3 regions of the Peribacillus simplex NBRC 15720 genome follow, and region 1 is predicted to be linked to each of the others. Evidence: riboswitches for the same ligand, from Rfam matches in the RefSeq annotation. Region 1 holds a riboswitch; each other region holds the start of a gene.
What was found. A riboswitch is a leader RNA that binds a small molecule or an ion and turns the genes downstream of it on or off. The one in region 1 is predicted to bind glycine.
Positions count from the first base shown of each region.

Region 2: it holds a riboswitch for glycine, as region 1 does, so the genes downstream of both, gcvT (glycine cleavage system aminomethyltransferase GcvT) here and BS1321_RS19520 (amidohydrolase) in region 1, are expected to answer to the same signal.
Region 3: it holds a riboswitch for glycine, as region 1 does, so the genes downstream of both, BS1321_RS09235 (amino acid permease) here and BS1321_RS19520 (amidohydrolase) in region 1, are expected to answer to the same signal.

Region 1 is NZ_CP017704.1:4,033,417-4,037,707, reverse strand. It holds gene BS1321_RS19525 (DNA translocase FtsK) at 1-563, opposite strand, end outside; gene BS1321_RS19520 (amidohydrolase) at 989-2,176, opposite strand; glycine riboswitch at 2,400-2,503, opposite strand; gene BS1321_RS19515 (DUF1444 domain-containing protein) at 2,682-3,488, opposite strand; gene BS1321_RS19510 (thioredoxin family protein) at 3,539-3,850, opposite strand; gene BS1321_RS19505 (hypothetical protein) at 3,959-4,291, opposite strand, start outside.
Region 2 is NZ_CP017704.1:4,494,036-4,498,326, forward strand. It holds gene BS1321_RS21725 (YqhG family protein) at 1-124, opposite strand, end outside; gene BS1321_RS21730 (DEAD/DEAH box helicase) at 102-1,790, opposite strand; glycine riboswitch at 2,167-2,254, shown strand; glycine riboswitch at 2,258-2,341, shown strand; gene gcvT (glycine cleavage system aminomethyltransferase GcvT) at 2,480-3,586, shown strand; gene gcvPA (aminomethyl-transferring glycine dehydrogenase subunit GcvPA) at 3,604-4,291, shown strand, end outside.
Region 3 is NZ_CP017704.1:1,935,306-1,939,596, forward strand. It holds gene BS1321_RS09230 (amino acid permease) at 1-876, opposite strand, end outside; glycine riboswitch at 1,402-1,480, shown strand; gene BS1321_RS09235 (amino acid permease) at 1,686-3,026, shown strand; gene BS1321_RS09240 (DUF3311 domain-containing protein) at 3,321-3,521, shown strand; gene BS1321_RS09245 (sodium:solute symporter family protein) at 3,518-4,291, shown strand, end outside.

The DNA.
Region 1 (4,291 bases):
TCAATATCGGGTTCTGCTTTTTTAAGGACGGGCATTTTGCTTTCTAATTCATATTCGACAATTTCTTCAGAAGGGACTATTTTTTTTTCCGGACGACGGAACCCATAAATGGGTGAAGGGATTTCCGTTGGGCGGAATGGAGTGTTTGACGGGACTATTTTTGAGGTTTCCTCCCGGTCGAAGCTTCTCCGTTTTGGTTCTGGATCCTTTCCAGGCCTTCTCGTCGTTTCTTTGGTCACATTCTTCCCCTGTTTGGGTTCGTGTTCTTCCCTGTTTCTTTCCCTGGGCTTTCGTTTATTCTGCTCCCGGTCTGGAATGAGCGGAAACTTGAACTGTCCTTTTGGATATTGAAACAGGATTTTCGTATCCGGGTCCGGCGTCTGGGACATTTTTTCTACTTTTTGATTGTAAACCTTTATTTCTTCTTCCTTTGACTTCGAAAGCTTCGAAAAATCCATTTTCCTTAATGTCTCTTCATCAAGCGGTTCATCTATAATAATTTCTTCGATTTCGATAATTTCCTCTGCTTGGAACCATTTTTTCATCTTATTTAGCCATTTCAAAACTATCACTCTTTCTACATCTGTAGTTATGTAACTAATTCTACCAGTTATTTTTAAAATATCGAGAAAATTTAAGCTAAATTGGGATTAGTATCTATTTTTTTATCGCATTCTTACTAACTTAACGTATTTCGCAGAACTCCTACCCTATTAAACCCCTTCTGGAATGAGTTTAAACCTATCCATCGCGAAATAACATTAGCCCCTAGTCTACTATTTAAATAAAACACCGCTGTTAAATCGCGTTTACAAAGAGATTAAGTTTTCATGCAGCCGAAAAAGCAGACTGGCAATTCATTGCATCATCCTTCACGAAACCTCCGTTGGCATCCAATACCTGCCGAAACCCATAAAACACCGTTCGTTAATACTGAACGGTGTTTTGTGGGTTCCAGCGTTTTTTTTGCAAACAAAGACCAAAAGGACTATTTCCATTCATAAAAACTGCATACAACCTGCGCCACTGATTTGGAAGCGATCAAAAGGGCATCTTCATCAATGTCGAATTTAGGATGGTGATTGAAATATGCCATCTCCACCCCTTTCGGTTTACAGCCAATGTAAAAGAAGCAGCCAGGAATCTTTTCTGCATAATATGAAAAATCCTCTGAACCTGAGAAAACCGGAAATTCCACGACCTTTTTAATATCTTTGTCATTCATGCTTTCCAGGCTATTTTTCACAAATCCAGTCAGTTCAGGGTCATTATATAACGGAGGATAATCGGGCACATATGTAAGTTCGCACTGAACATCAAATTCCGTTTCTATTCCTTTGACGATCCGGTGGATTTCCTTATCGATCAGCCGTTCGGTCTCTGCTGTCATGTAACGGACATCCCCTTCAATTTCTATACGATCTTTAATGACATTAAAGCTTCCTTTTCCATCGAAGGAGCCGATTGTGACTACGCCCATATCAAAAGGGTTCAAGCGACGGCTGACTACGGTTTGTACGGCTGTCACAAAATGCGCGCCTGCCACAATGGCATCATTAGCCATATGCGGGGATGATCCATGGCCGCCTACACCCTTTATCGCTAACTTGAAATAGGTCCTTCCAGCCATCGAATAGCCGCCGCGATACCCGACAACCCCTGCTGGGTGCGAGGGAAATAAATGGATTCCAAAAACAGCATCCAGTTCATCCAAAAACCCTGATTCCATAATGCTTTTTGCTCCACCTGGGGGTGTTTCTTCTGCATGTTGATGGATTATTTTGATCGTACCTGATAGGGAATCTTTCAGCTCATTGATGCAGTCTGCCAGTACCAATAAATAAGCGGTATGCCCATCGTGTCCGCAAGCATGCATGACACCTTCATTTTTTGAACGGAACGGGACCTCCGCTTCTTCTGTAATCGGCAATGCATCGAAATCCGCACGGAGACCTATCGTTTTCCCTGGTTTTCCGCCTTCGATCGTTACGATGATCCCTAATCCGTTTCCTACATTCGTTTGAATCGACACATCTTTTCCCTTATAAAAATCAATGATATATTGTGCCGTTTTCTCTTCTTTAAAGGATAGCTCCGGATTCTCGTGTAAATGACGGCGGATTTGAACCATTTCCCCTTCACGGGCTTCCAGCATGTTCATTAATTTGCTTTTCACGTTCACGAATATTCTCCCCCTTATTTCAAGTTGATTAGTATATTATTAAGTTCCATGTTCGCTGCAAACCTTTTGTATGCAAAAAGCCAAATAAAAAAGGACAGAGAAGGGTCGCGTAAACTAACTGCTCCCTTCTCTGTCCTTTTACCTGAGAGTTTAGCTCCATTTTGGTCATGGAGATTTCCCCGTTGGTGGCACACTTCCTGCGCGCTCTCCAGAGTTGCGTCCAGCTGTGGTTCCATTTACCTGAGAGATTTGCTCCAAGGGATATTTTTGGAACTTGCTCCTTCGGTGGCTCAATGCTTTGCACTCTCCCACAACGTTCATCGCTTGTTCTATTGTTTTATTTTTATGTTTTCAAAATATTACAATTATATTATCACCCATCAAATAACAAATATCAACAAATTTCCCTTAGATTCCCTTATCGAAATTCAGGAGACTCTACTAAACTTTAAAAGGACCGCTGCCAGATGCTGACACGGTCCTTATGTGATTCAATATATTATTGTTCACGCTTTTTGTTTTTACCCATAATGAAGATGGGCTCCAACTCATTTTCTTCATAAAGGAATGATAGAGCCGTTATCGGAACATGACCGCTGGCAAAGAAGCTCATCGCCATTTGCGCAAGAATATCATAGCCCGTATCATTCTTCACATCGGCAATGATAATGACATCCTGATGCGGTATGGCCACAGCCATGGTTCCCTCGATCTTGTCCTTCATTTCCCGGAGCCAGGATTCATTCAGGATCCTGCTGGCATCATATCCATCATTCGTGTTCAAAAAATAAAATGCATTACCTGCAACGATATCCGACTTCATTTCAGTGGATAGGGAACGGGCATTGAAAAGAGCAATTTCACGGATCCTGTCACCCTGCCAATTTTCCCGTTGAATCATCTTTTCATCTATGAGACGGTAGGTTTTCCCTAAATCAAGGGCATAAAAAATCCGTGTTTCAGCCGTATGCTCATCGAATAAAAATGGATTTCCTTCTTCCGATTCCATTGGAAAGGAGGTCGAGCGAATGACTGGGAAAATGAATTTCTCCTTGCCTTCCATGCTGTGTTCTTCCCCCATCACATTCAGGGCCTCTTCCACGTAATAGGTAATTTCATCGATGGCTTTTTCCTGTACGTTTTCATAGTTAGCAAGCACAGGGGGCAACTCGATGGTGATCCCTTTCCCGGTCTTCACATTTTCCACTCGTAACGTATCTTGCTTGCTATCGAATTTGAATGTGCGATTCTCATCTTTTAAACGTTCCTTCAAGATATTTTTCAGCTTTGTGCTGTCCATTTTCATGACTGACCCTCCTCTTCATTGAAAAATCCCCAGCGAGAAGGGGAAATTGTTTATAGTGATTGTATGAATTCCTCAATTTGTTCTTGTGTTTTGCGATCCTTGCTTACGAATCTGCCTAGCTCTTTGCCATTATCATACGCAATGAAACTTGGTATACCGAATACATCATTAGCTGCACACACATCGATGAATTCATCACGGTCAACATAAATGAATGTAAAGTCAGGAAATTTCGTTTCTATCTCAGGTATTATCGGTTCGATTACACGGCAATCTCCACACCATGTTGCTGAAAAAAGAAAGATATGTTTGCCTTCATTTTTCAATGCATCATATTGCTCAACGGTTTGTAAATTTTCCATTTGAATATTCCTCCTGCTCAAAATGACACCTTATTTTTTATAATCCCATCATACCAGACTCTCCGCGAATCAACCATTAATTCGGATTGGTTTAACGGCCGGGTCATCTTATTTTTGAGGCACTGACGAAACGATTTCCATCATTTGTTTCGCATCGGTTTTTAATTGATCTTTATCCGTTTCGGTTGTCAGCTTGACTCCTCCGATCCCCACTGCAAGCTCATACTTTTCTTTCGGTATCTCTTTGATCGAGATAAAGCCGAATTTATCATCAGTTTGAAAAGAATGCAGCACTACATATTGATCCTTTTGTTCCTTTATCGCCAAATATAAAACGGAGCTGTCTTCTTTTTCATTTGGATTGACAAATAATATATAAATCTTATCACCTTTTTGTAAAATCAAATTATTGTCATGTTCTTCTACTACCTTAAAATCCTT
Region 2 (4,291 bases), 460 kb from region 1:
TTAATTCTTTATCCATTTCGATTGTCAATTGGACTGTAAGGTGGGTTGGTGTATTATCCAGTATTTCACAATCATTGGCTTTAAAGTAAGTTAATAAAAAATCATGAATTTCCCGTTGCTGCATGTACCTCACCTTCCTTCATTGATTGTGCGAATTGGATTAACGATGAAAAATTATCCATCTTGATTTTCATTTCGCCCTCTGTTTTGGACTCGCCGACCACATCAATTAAATATTCTTCAATGTTGTTAATATCCAGTTTGGTTAAAATATCATCCAATTCACCAATTACTTTTTCAAATAAATTAATTTTTTCGTATAGCAACTTCAGAATGTGTTCTTCTACTGTATTTTTCGTGGCAAAGTTATAAATCATCACATCTTCTTCCTGACCAAGGCGGTGAATCCGGCCAATTCTCTGTTCGAGCCTCATGGGGTTCCATGGCAGGTCAAAATTTATCAAATGATGGCAAAACTGAAGGTTTATCCCTTCCCCGCCAGCTTCGGTTGCAATTAAAACCTGTATATTCTTTTGGAATAATTCTCGCATCCAGTCTTTCTTTCCGCGCTTAAAACCGCCTCGGAAAGGAACTGAAGAAATTCCATTCTGCTGTAGATACCATTGAAGATATAGCTGAGTCGCCCGGTATTCGGTAAAGATAATTACTTTGTCATCAATCTTCTTGATCAGTTCCAAAGCTTTTTCAGCCTTGGAGTTCTGAACCGTTTCATTCACTTTAGAAAATAAATCATCAAGCTTTGCCAAAAAGTCAGGGGAAGGCTGATCATATTTATCTCTCATATTCTTTAATGTATAAAAGACCGCCTCTCTGCTGCTGCATGCTTCCCTTTGGAGAGTGAGAGCCGAAAAGGCGCTTCCTTTTGATCCGTCCGAAATAGGCTTGAATTTTGAAACAGCATCGTACAATGCTTGTTCCGTTGGAGAAAATTCAATGGTGATGGTTTCCACATGTCGTTTTGTCCATTCAATACCAGTATCGGCCCGCCGGTTTCGAATCATGACAGTGTTGACCAGTTCCTTTAGGTGTTCATCTTCAATTATGTTCCGGCCTTTCCCTTTATACTTTTCCGAAAAGAGTGAGGCATTTCCCAAGTGACCTGGTTTCAATAATGAAACGAGGTGAAAGATTTCCTCGACTTTATTTTGAATCGGAGTCGCTGTCAGGAGTAAACAAAATTTCTTTTTCAGATTTTGGACGAATTCATAATTCTTCGTCTTATTATTTTTAAGTTTATGAGCTTCATCAATAATGATGAAATCATATTCCTGATTGAAAATGATATCTCGATGTGGGGCGCGTTTCGCTGTATCAATGGATGAAATGACCACATCACAGGATTCCCAAACATAACTTTTTCTCTGAACGACTGCAGGAATATGAAACTTGGTATTCAATTCAAAAGCCCATTGTGTGACAAGGGAAGCCGGAACAAGGATCAATACTTTTTTTACAAGGCCTCTAATCATATACTCTTTTAGGATCAAGCCTGCTTCAATTGTTTTTCCGAGACCTACCTCATCAGCTAAAATGGCCTTTCCATTCATCTTTTCCACCACTTGCTTGGCTGCTTCCAATTGATGGGGAAGCGGGGTTAACTGCGGAAGGTGCTTAGGCGCCTGTAAACCTTCAAAATCAGGGATGATAAGATTTTCCTCCATTTGAACCGCCAATTTATAAAGCTCCCAATTTCCCCATGGACCGTCATTTTCCATCTTTTGCAGAAACTCGTCATTCCATTCAGAATTGAAGGATATATTGATTTTCATAGAAATAACTCCCTCTTAAATCATAATTTCCTTAATAAAAGGTCAAAACCCGAACATTTCATATGTGAAGTGAGAAAAATATTTCTCTTCAAAAGATATTGCAGAGTTAAGTTTCTTAGGGTAGGATATAAGTATATTTAGAAAATTCCAATTTCCAAACGCTACAAAGAATCTTTGTACATCGATTTTTGCAGTTCGCGTTTTCTTAGTATGGGCTACAGGCTCCTAATTTATCCAAGATTACTGAAGGAGATCACTCAAATGGTTTCTGAAGTTTTAGGAGAATTGGCAGAGAATGCATTCCATGATGCTCAAAGGTTTTACCGATGCTTGGGGCTTATTAGCTTCCTTTCATTGGTAGACCATTTATATGCGGGTGAAGATAAGGGGAGAGACTACGGATGTAGCGCCGAAGGAGCAAACTTAGCAGTGAATCTCTCAGGCAAAAGAACTCTTATTGGACGCAACTCTGGAGAGCGCCGCCCGTTTTGGGAGGGCCACCAAAGGGGAAAACCTATTATATAGGTAAACTTTCAGGTTTCAGGACAGAGAAAAAGCTCAAACGGGCTTTCTCTGTCCTTTTTTGTGCTTTTTTTACATCATGAATCAGGATATATCTGATGCGTAATGACAAGAAGCTTTTGATAATGAAGCCAATTAATTTAAAAAAATCTGAAGGGGGTTATTTTTTGACCAATTTAAAAAGAACACCACTATTTGAGGTTTATCGTGAATACGGAGGTAAAACGATTGATTTTGGCGGCTGGGAACTTCCTGTCCAATTTTCGGGTATAAAGGACGAACATGAAGCCGTACGTACAAAAGCGGGGTTATTCGATGTTTCCCATATGGGGGAAGTCGATGTTAAGGGTCCTGGGAGCCTTTCCTTTTTACAGAAGATGCTGACTAATGATATTTCAAAGCTGCAACAGGGCGGTGCCCAATATACAGCCATGTGTTATGAAAACGGAGGCACGGTTGATGATCTTATTGTGTATAAAAGGGCTGAGGACGACTACCTTCTCGTGGTCAATGCAGCGAATACAGAAAAAGATTTCAATTGGCTGCAAGCTAATTTAACGGAAGATGTCCAAATTACGAATGTATCGAGTGACTATACACAGCTGGCACTTCAAGGACCATCTGCAGAGAAGATATTACAAAAACTATCGGAAAATACTGCGCTAAGTGAAATTGGATTTTTCAAGTTCAAGGAAAATGTCATGATAAGCGGTATATCCACGATTGTATCCCGTACTGGATACACTGGTGAAGATGGTTTTGAGATATATAGCGACAGTAAAAATGGTCCTGCCCTTTGGAAGGCGATTATGGATGCCGGAAAGGAAGAGGGGGTTCAGCCGATTGGTTTAGGTGCTCGTGATACCTTGCGTTTTGAAGCGAAACTGCCGCTGTATGGGCAGGAGCTTTCAGCGGACATCACCCCGATAGAAGCCGGGATTGGTTTTGCGGTAAAAGTGGATAAGGAAGTTGATTTTTTCGGGAAAGCCGTTCTTGCTGAGCAAAAGGAGAAAGGGGCTCCCCGCAAGCTTGTGGGAATTGAAATGATTGACCGTGGCATTCCACGTCATGGGTATAAGGTCTACAGCGGTGACAAAGTCATTGGCGAGGTCACGACCGGTACCCAATCACCAACGTTGAAGAAAAACGTGGGATTGGTACTTATCGATAAGGAATTTTCGGTGCTGGATGCGGAAGTCGAAGTGGAAATCCGTTCCAAACGTTTGAAAGCCGTTATAATACAAACACCTTTTTATAAAAAACCACGTAAATAGAGGGGAATGGTCATTAGATGAAACATCGTTATTTACCCATGACAGAGCTAGATAAACAAGAAATGCTGGAAGCGATAGGGGTAACTACTGCAGAAGAACTTTTCAACGATATCCCTGAAAGCATTCGTTTTCAAGGAGAATACGATATCAAGCCTGCTAAATCGGAACCTGCATTAATGAAAGAATTATCAAGGCTTGCTGCCAAGAATGCGGATCTTAAAAACTATGCTTCCTTCCTTGGTGCGGGTGTCTATGACCATTATGCACCGGTCATCGTCGATCATGTTCTATCGCGTTCTGAGTTTTATACGGCTTATACACCCTATCAGCCTGAAATTTCACAGGGCGAGCTTCAGGCAATTTTTGAATATCAAACAATGATTTGTGAATTGACTGGCATGGATGTTGCTAACTCCTCCATGTATGACGGCGGGACGGCGCTAGCTGAAGCAGCCATGCTTGCTTCAGGCCAGACACGACGCAAGAAGATTCTCATTTCAGGAGCGGTTCATCCTGAATCAAGAGAAGTTGTGAAGACATATGCGAAAGGGCAACGTGTGGAAGTAATCGAAATTCCATTTAAAGACGGTGTGACGGACTTAGCTGCTTTAAGGGAATTGGCGAATGATGACATTGCAGGGGTGATCGTGCAATATCCGAACTTTTTTGGCCGTATCGAGCCATTGAAAGAAATGGAAGAAATCA
Region 3 (4,291 bases), 2.1 Mb from region 1:
TGCTGTGATAACGACAAAGTTAATGATTCCTGCCGCTGCTGTGATACCTATTTTAGCAAAGGTTGAAACGAATGGACTTCCTAAGTCATCCAGTTGATCCCAAGGGAAGACTGTCACGATAACGAATATGGCGCCAATATAAAAGATTAAAATGCGCCATATGATTGATTGGATCGCTTTTGTTACGGTCTTCGTTGGATTTTTCGCTTCTCCGGCAGTGATGCCGATAAGCTCAACGCCTTGATAGGAAGCCACGACAAGGGAAAGCGCGAAGAAGAATCCTGTCCAGCCCCCCGTGAAGAAGCCGCCGTTTGCCCAAAGATTCGATAATCCAATTGCGTCTCCACCATTCCCTATTCCAAAGAAGATAAGGCCAAGGCCGGCAATGATCATCAATACAATCGTTATTATTTTTATAAGCGCAAACCAAAATTCAAATTCCCCGAAGGATTTAACGGAAATGAGGTTGGCCGCTCCCAAGATGATCATGGCGACCACACCTGGTATCCAAGCAGGTAACTCCGGGAACCAATATTGCATATACAACCCAACCGCGATAATTTCGGACATTCCGACGATTACCCATTGAAACCAATTGCTCCAAGCAGTCATATAACCTGCCAAAGGATGTATATAGCTGCTCGCAAAGGTTGCAAAAGAACCTGTAGTCGGTTCTAAATATAGCATCTCACCCATAGAACGCATGATGAAAAAAATAAAAATACCTGCGATGGCATACGCAAGCATTACAGAGGGCCCGGTCCATTTGATCGTGCTCGCCGATCCCATGAATAACCCGACTCCGATGGTTCCGCCCAAAGCTATCATTTGAATATGACGTGCTTCCAGCCCTCGCTTTAATTCCTTGTTTGACATGATTAACTCCCCCAGATGCAATATAAGCGGCATGCTTTTCTATCCTTGCCAACCACTGTACTCTCTATTAATTATTGCGGTTAGAAATTTTCTATCGAAACAATATCAATAATACTTTAATTTTATTTTCTTATCTTATAATAGTAAATATTCTGTAAAAATACAAATGTATTTTTCAAATAAACAGTTGCCAAATATATCTTGGCGATTTTTCCAATCTAAAAATATCATTTTAATAAAGCGATGATCAGTATTTTATAATAGTGATGATTCAAAAAGAGTGGAAAAAAATCATATTTACTTGGAGTCCCTCCAAGTAACCGTTAATAAATAAAAAAACTTAAACGCCTGTTAACTACCAAAATAATTTGTTGACCTATATAAGAATAGATGATAGAATTCCAATATTATTTTATAAGCATAATGAATGTTCAAGCGTGAAAGAGCCTTTCATCTCTTTCACAGACAGACATTTTCACAACCGCATACAAGCAAGCGATGAATGCTATGGATAACACTATAGCAGGAGCAGCTTCTGGAGAGACTGTACAAGATGCAGCGCCGAAGGATTCACAATCTCAGGCAAAAGGACAGAAGAGTAACGAATGATAAATTGTTATTCTGAACCCTTTAAGAGATTGGTATTATCCAATCTCTTTTTTTATTGTCCACTTTGTGTTTGTACGTAAATAACACACTCGTGAAACCATTAGGAAAGGAAGCTGGGCGAAAAATCACGTCCCTCTCTCCAAGACCGTGCAGGTTTGAAATCATTCACTACCAAGACTATAAAGATGGGGGCGTACGAATTGGCTAAACAAGAATTAAAAAGAGATTTAAAGAATCGTCATGTACAACTGATTGCAATAGGAGGAACCATTGGTACCGGTTTATTTTTAGGATCAGGAAAAGCCATACAATTGGCGGGTCCATCCATCATCTTTACCTATCTAATCATAGGGATTTCCTTGTTTTTTGTCATGAGGGCTTTAGGGGAATTGCTTTTATCCAACGCAGGGTATACGTCATTCACTGAATTCGCAACCGAATATATCGGTCCATGGGCCGGGTTCGTCACCGGATGGACCTATTGGTTCTGTTGGATCATGACCGCAATGGCCGATATCATCGCTGTCGGTGTCTATATCCAATACTGGTTCGATATCCCTCAATGGGTCCCGGCTCTAATATGCCTTGTCGTTCTGTTAGGATTGAACCTATTGACCGTTAAGTTATTTGGCGAATTGGAATTCTGGTTTGCCATCATTAAAGTAATCACGATCATCGCCTTGATCATCGTAGGAATCTTTCTTTTGATCATCGGCTTCAAAACAAATACAGGAACAGTTTCCGTAACGAACTTATGGAGTCATGGGGGTATGTTCCCCAATGGCATTTCCGGATTCCTGTTATCTTTACAGTTGGTCGTCTTCTCCTTTGTAGGGGTCGAATTGGTCGGGGTTTCCGCAGCAGAGACGGCGAACCCGAGAAAAAACATTCCGTCGGCCATCAATAAAATCCCCGTCCGGATTTCACTTTTTTACGTAGGTGCCCTATTCGTCATTCTCTGCGTAAACCCTTGGACACAATTGGATGCCTCGAGCAGCCCATTTGTTGAAGTATTTGCATTAATCGGCATTCCTGTCGCTGCAGGGGTCATCAATTTCGTTGTTTTGACATCTGCTGCTTCTGCATGCAACAGCGGTTTGTTTTCAACAAGCCGAATACTTTATACGTTAAGCAAGAATGACGAAGCCCCTGCTAAGCTTGCAAAATTAAATAAGCAGGCTGTTCCAAGCAATGCCTTGCTGACATCAACGATCGTTGTCTCACTAGGGGCATTGTTAAGCAAATTGATACCGGAACAGGCATTTACCGTTGTGACGACCATAAGTGCCATCTGTTTCATTTGGGTATGGAGCATCATTTTGATTTCCCATATCAAATATTCGAAAACACGACCGGACTTAAGAGCCGAATCGACTTTCAAGGCTCCTTTTACACCCTTTGTCAATTACGCCATTTTAGGATTATTCCTGTTCATCCTAATCGTTATGCTATTCGCTGAAGCTACACGACTATCACTGCTCTTGACCCCAATCTGGTTCATACTCTTGGTGATACTATATAACTATCGGAAAAGAAGATAGCTAATGGAAATAAAGCCTTGAACTCAATATGAATTCAAGGCTTTATCCGTCTTATGAAACACTTCAGGGTTCGGCTGTCTGCGCGTTGTTGCTAAAATATATCAGGCAACTGCATTAAATTTTATATCAAAATAGTGTAAGCTAATATATATTAGCGGTCCTTCTTTAAAGAAGGTCAATCCGTCATGTATGAATTTTTCATCCCGGTTTGGTCCACCCATCCATCAGTGGCATTGAAGAATAAACCCCCATTGGTGGACGTTTCACTTTATTTAAAACGGAGGGGTTTGTTTAATGAAGATTATATATATTCTTACTCTAGTTCCTTTTATAGGCATACTAGGATTTCTACCTTTTGTTAATAAAATAGAACCATATGTATTAGGGATGCCTTTCAATATGTTCTGGATGGCTATGTGGGTGGTCCTTACCTCTGCCATACTGGGCATCATGTATATGCTGGATCCCAGGAATCGGGAAGGTGACCAGGAATGAATATTGCTCTCTTAATCATTTTAGCATTTTTACTTCTATCGATATTTTTAGGCATACGCTCTTCAAAAGGGAAAGATATGGACTTGGAACAATGGACGGTGGGCGGACGTGGTTTTGGTGCGATTTTCGTCTTTCTGCTGATGGCCGGGGAAATCTATACGACCTTCTCCTTCCTTGGCGGCAGCGGCTGGGCTTATGGCAAGGGCGCACCCGCTCTATATGTTCTAATTTACATTACTTTGTCTTACGTATTATCCTATTGGCTCCTACCGGAAATATGGAGATATGCCAAAGAAAATAAACTGATGTCTCAATCCGATTTCTTTGTAAGCAAATATAAGAGTCCCAGTTTAGGAATTTTGGCTGCGCTTGTCGGTGTGGTGTCCATGATTCCAGTGATCGTCGTGCAGCTGAAAGGATTGGGGATCATTGTCTCAGAAGCATCTTATGGTGCCATCTCAATGTCTGAGGCAGTTTGGATGGGGGCAATCAGCCTTACCATTTATGTGATGATCTCCGGTATACACGGTTCAGTTTGGACAGCGGTCATTAAAGATATCATGATGGTCGCCATAATAGGATTCTTAGGGATTTATCTGCCGATTCATTACTTTGGCGGATTTCAGCCGATGTTTGAAGCGATTGATGCGGTCAAGCCTGGTTTTCTAAAGTTCCCTGATCAGGGTCTTAGCGTATCATGGTTTATCTCCACGGTAATATTGCTCGTATTCGGTTTCTATATGTGGCCCCAAGTTTTCAGTGCTGTTTAT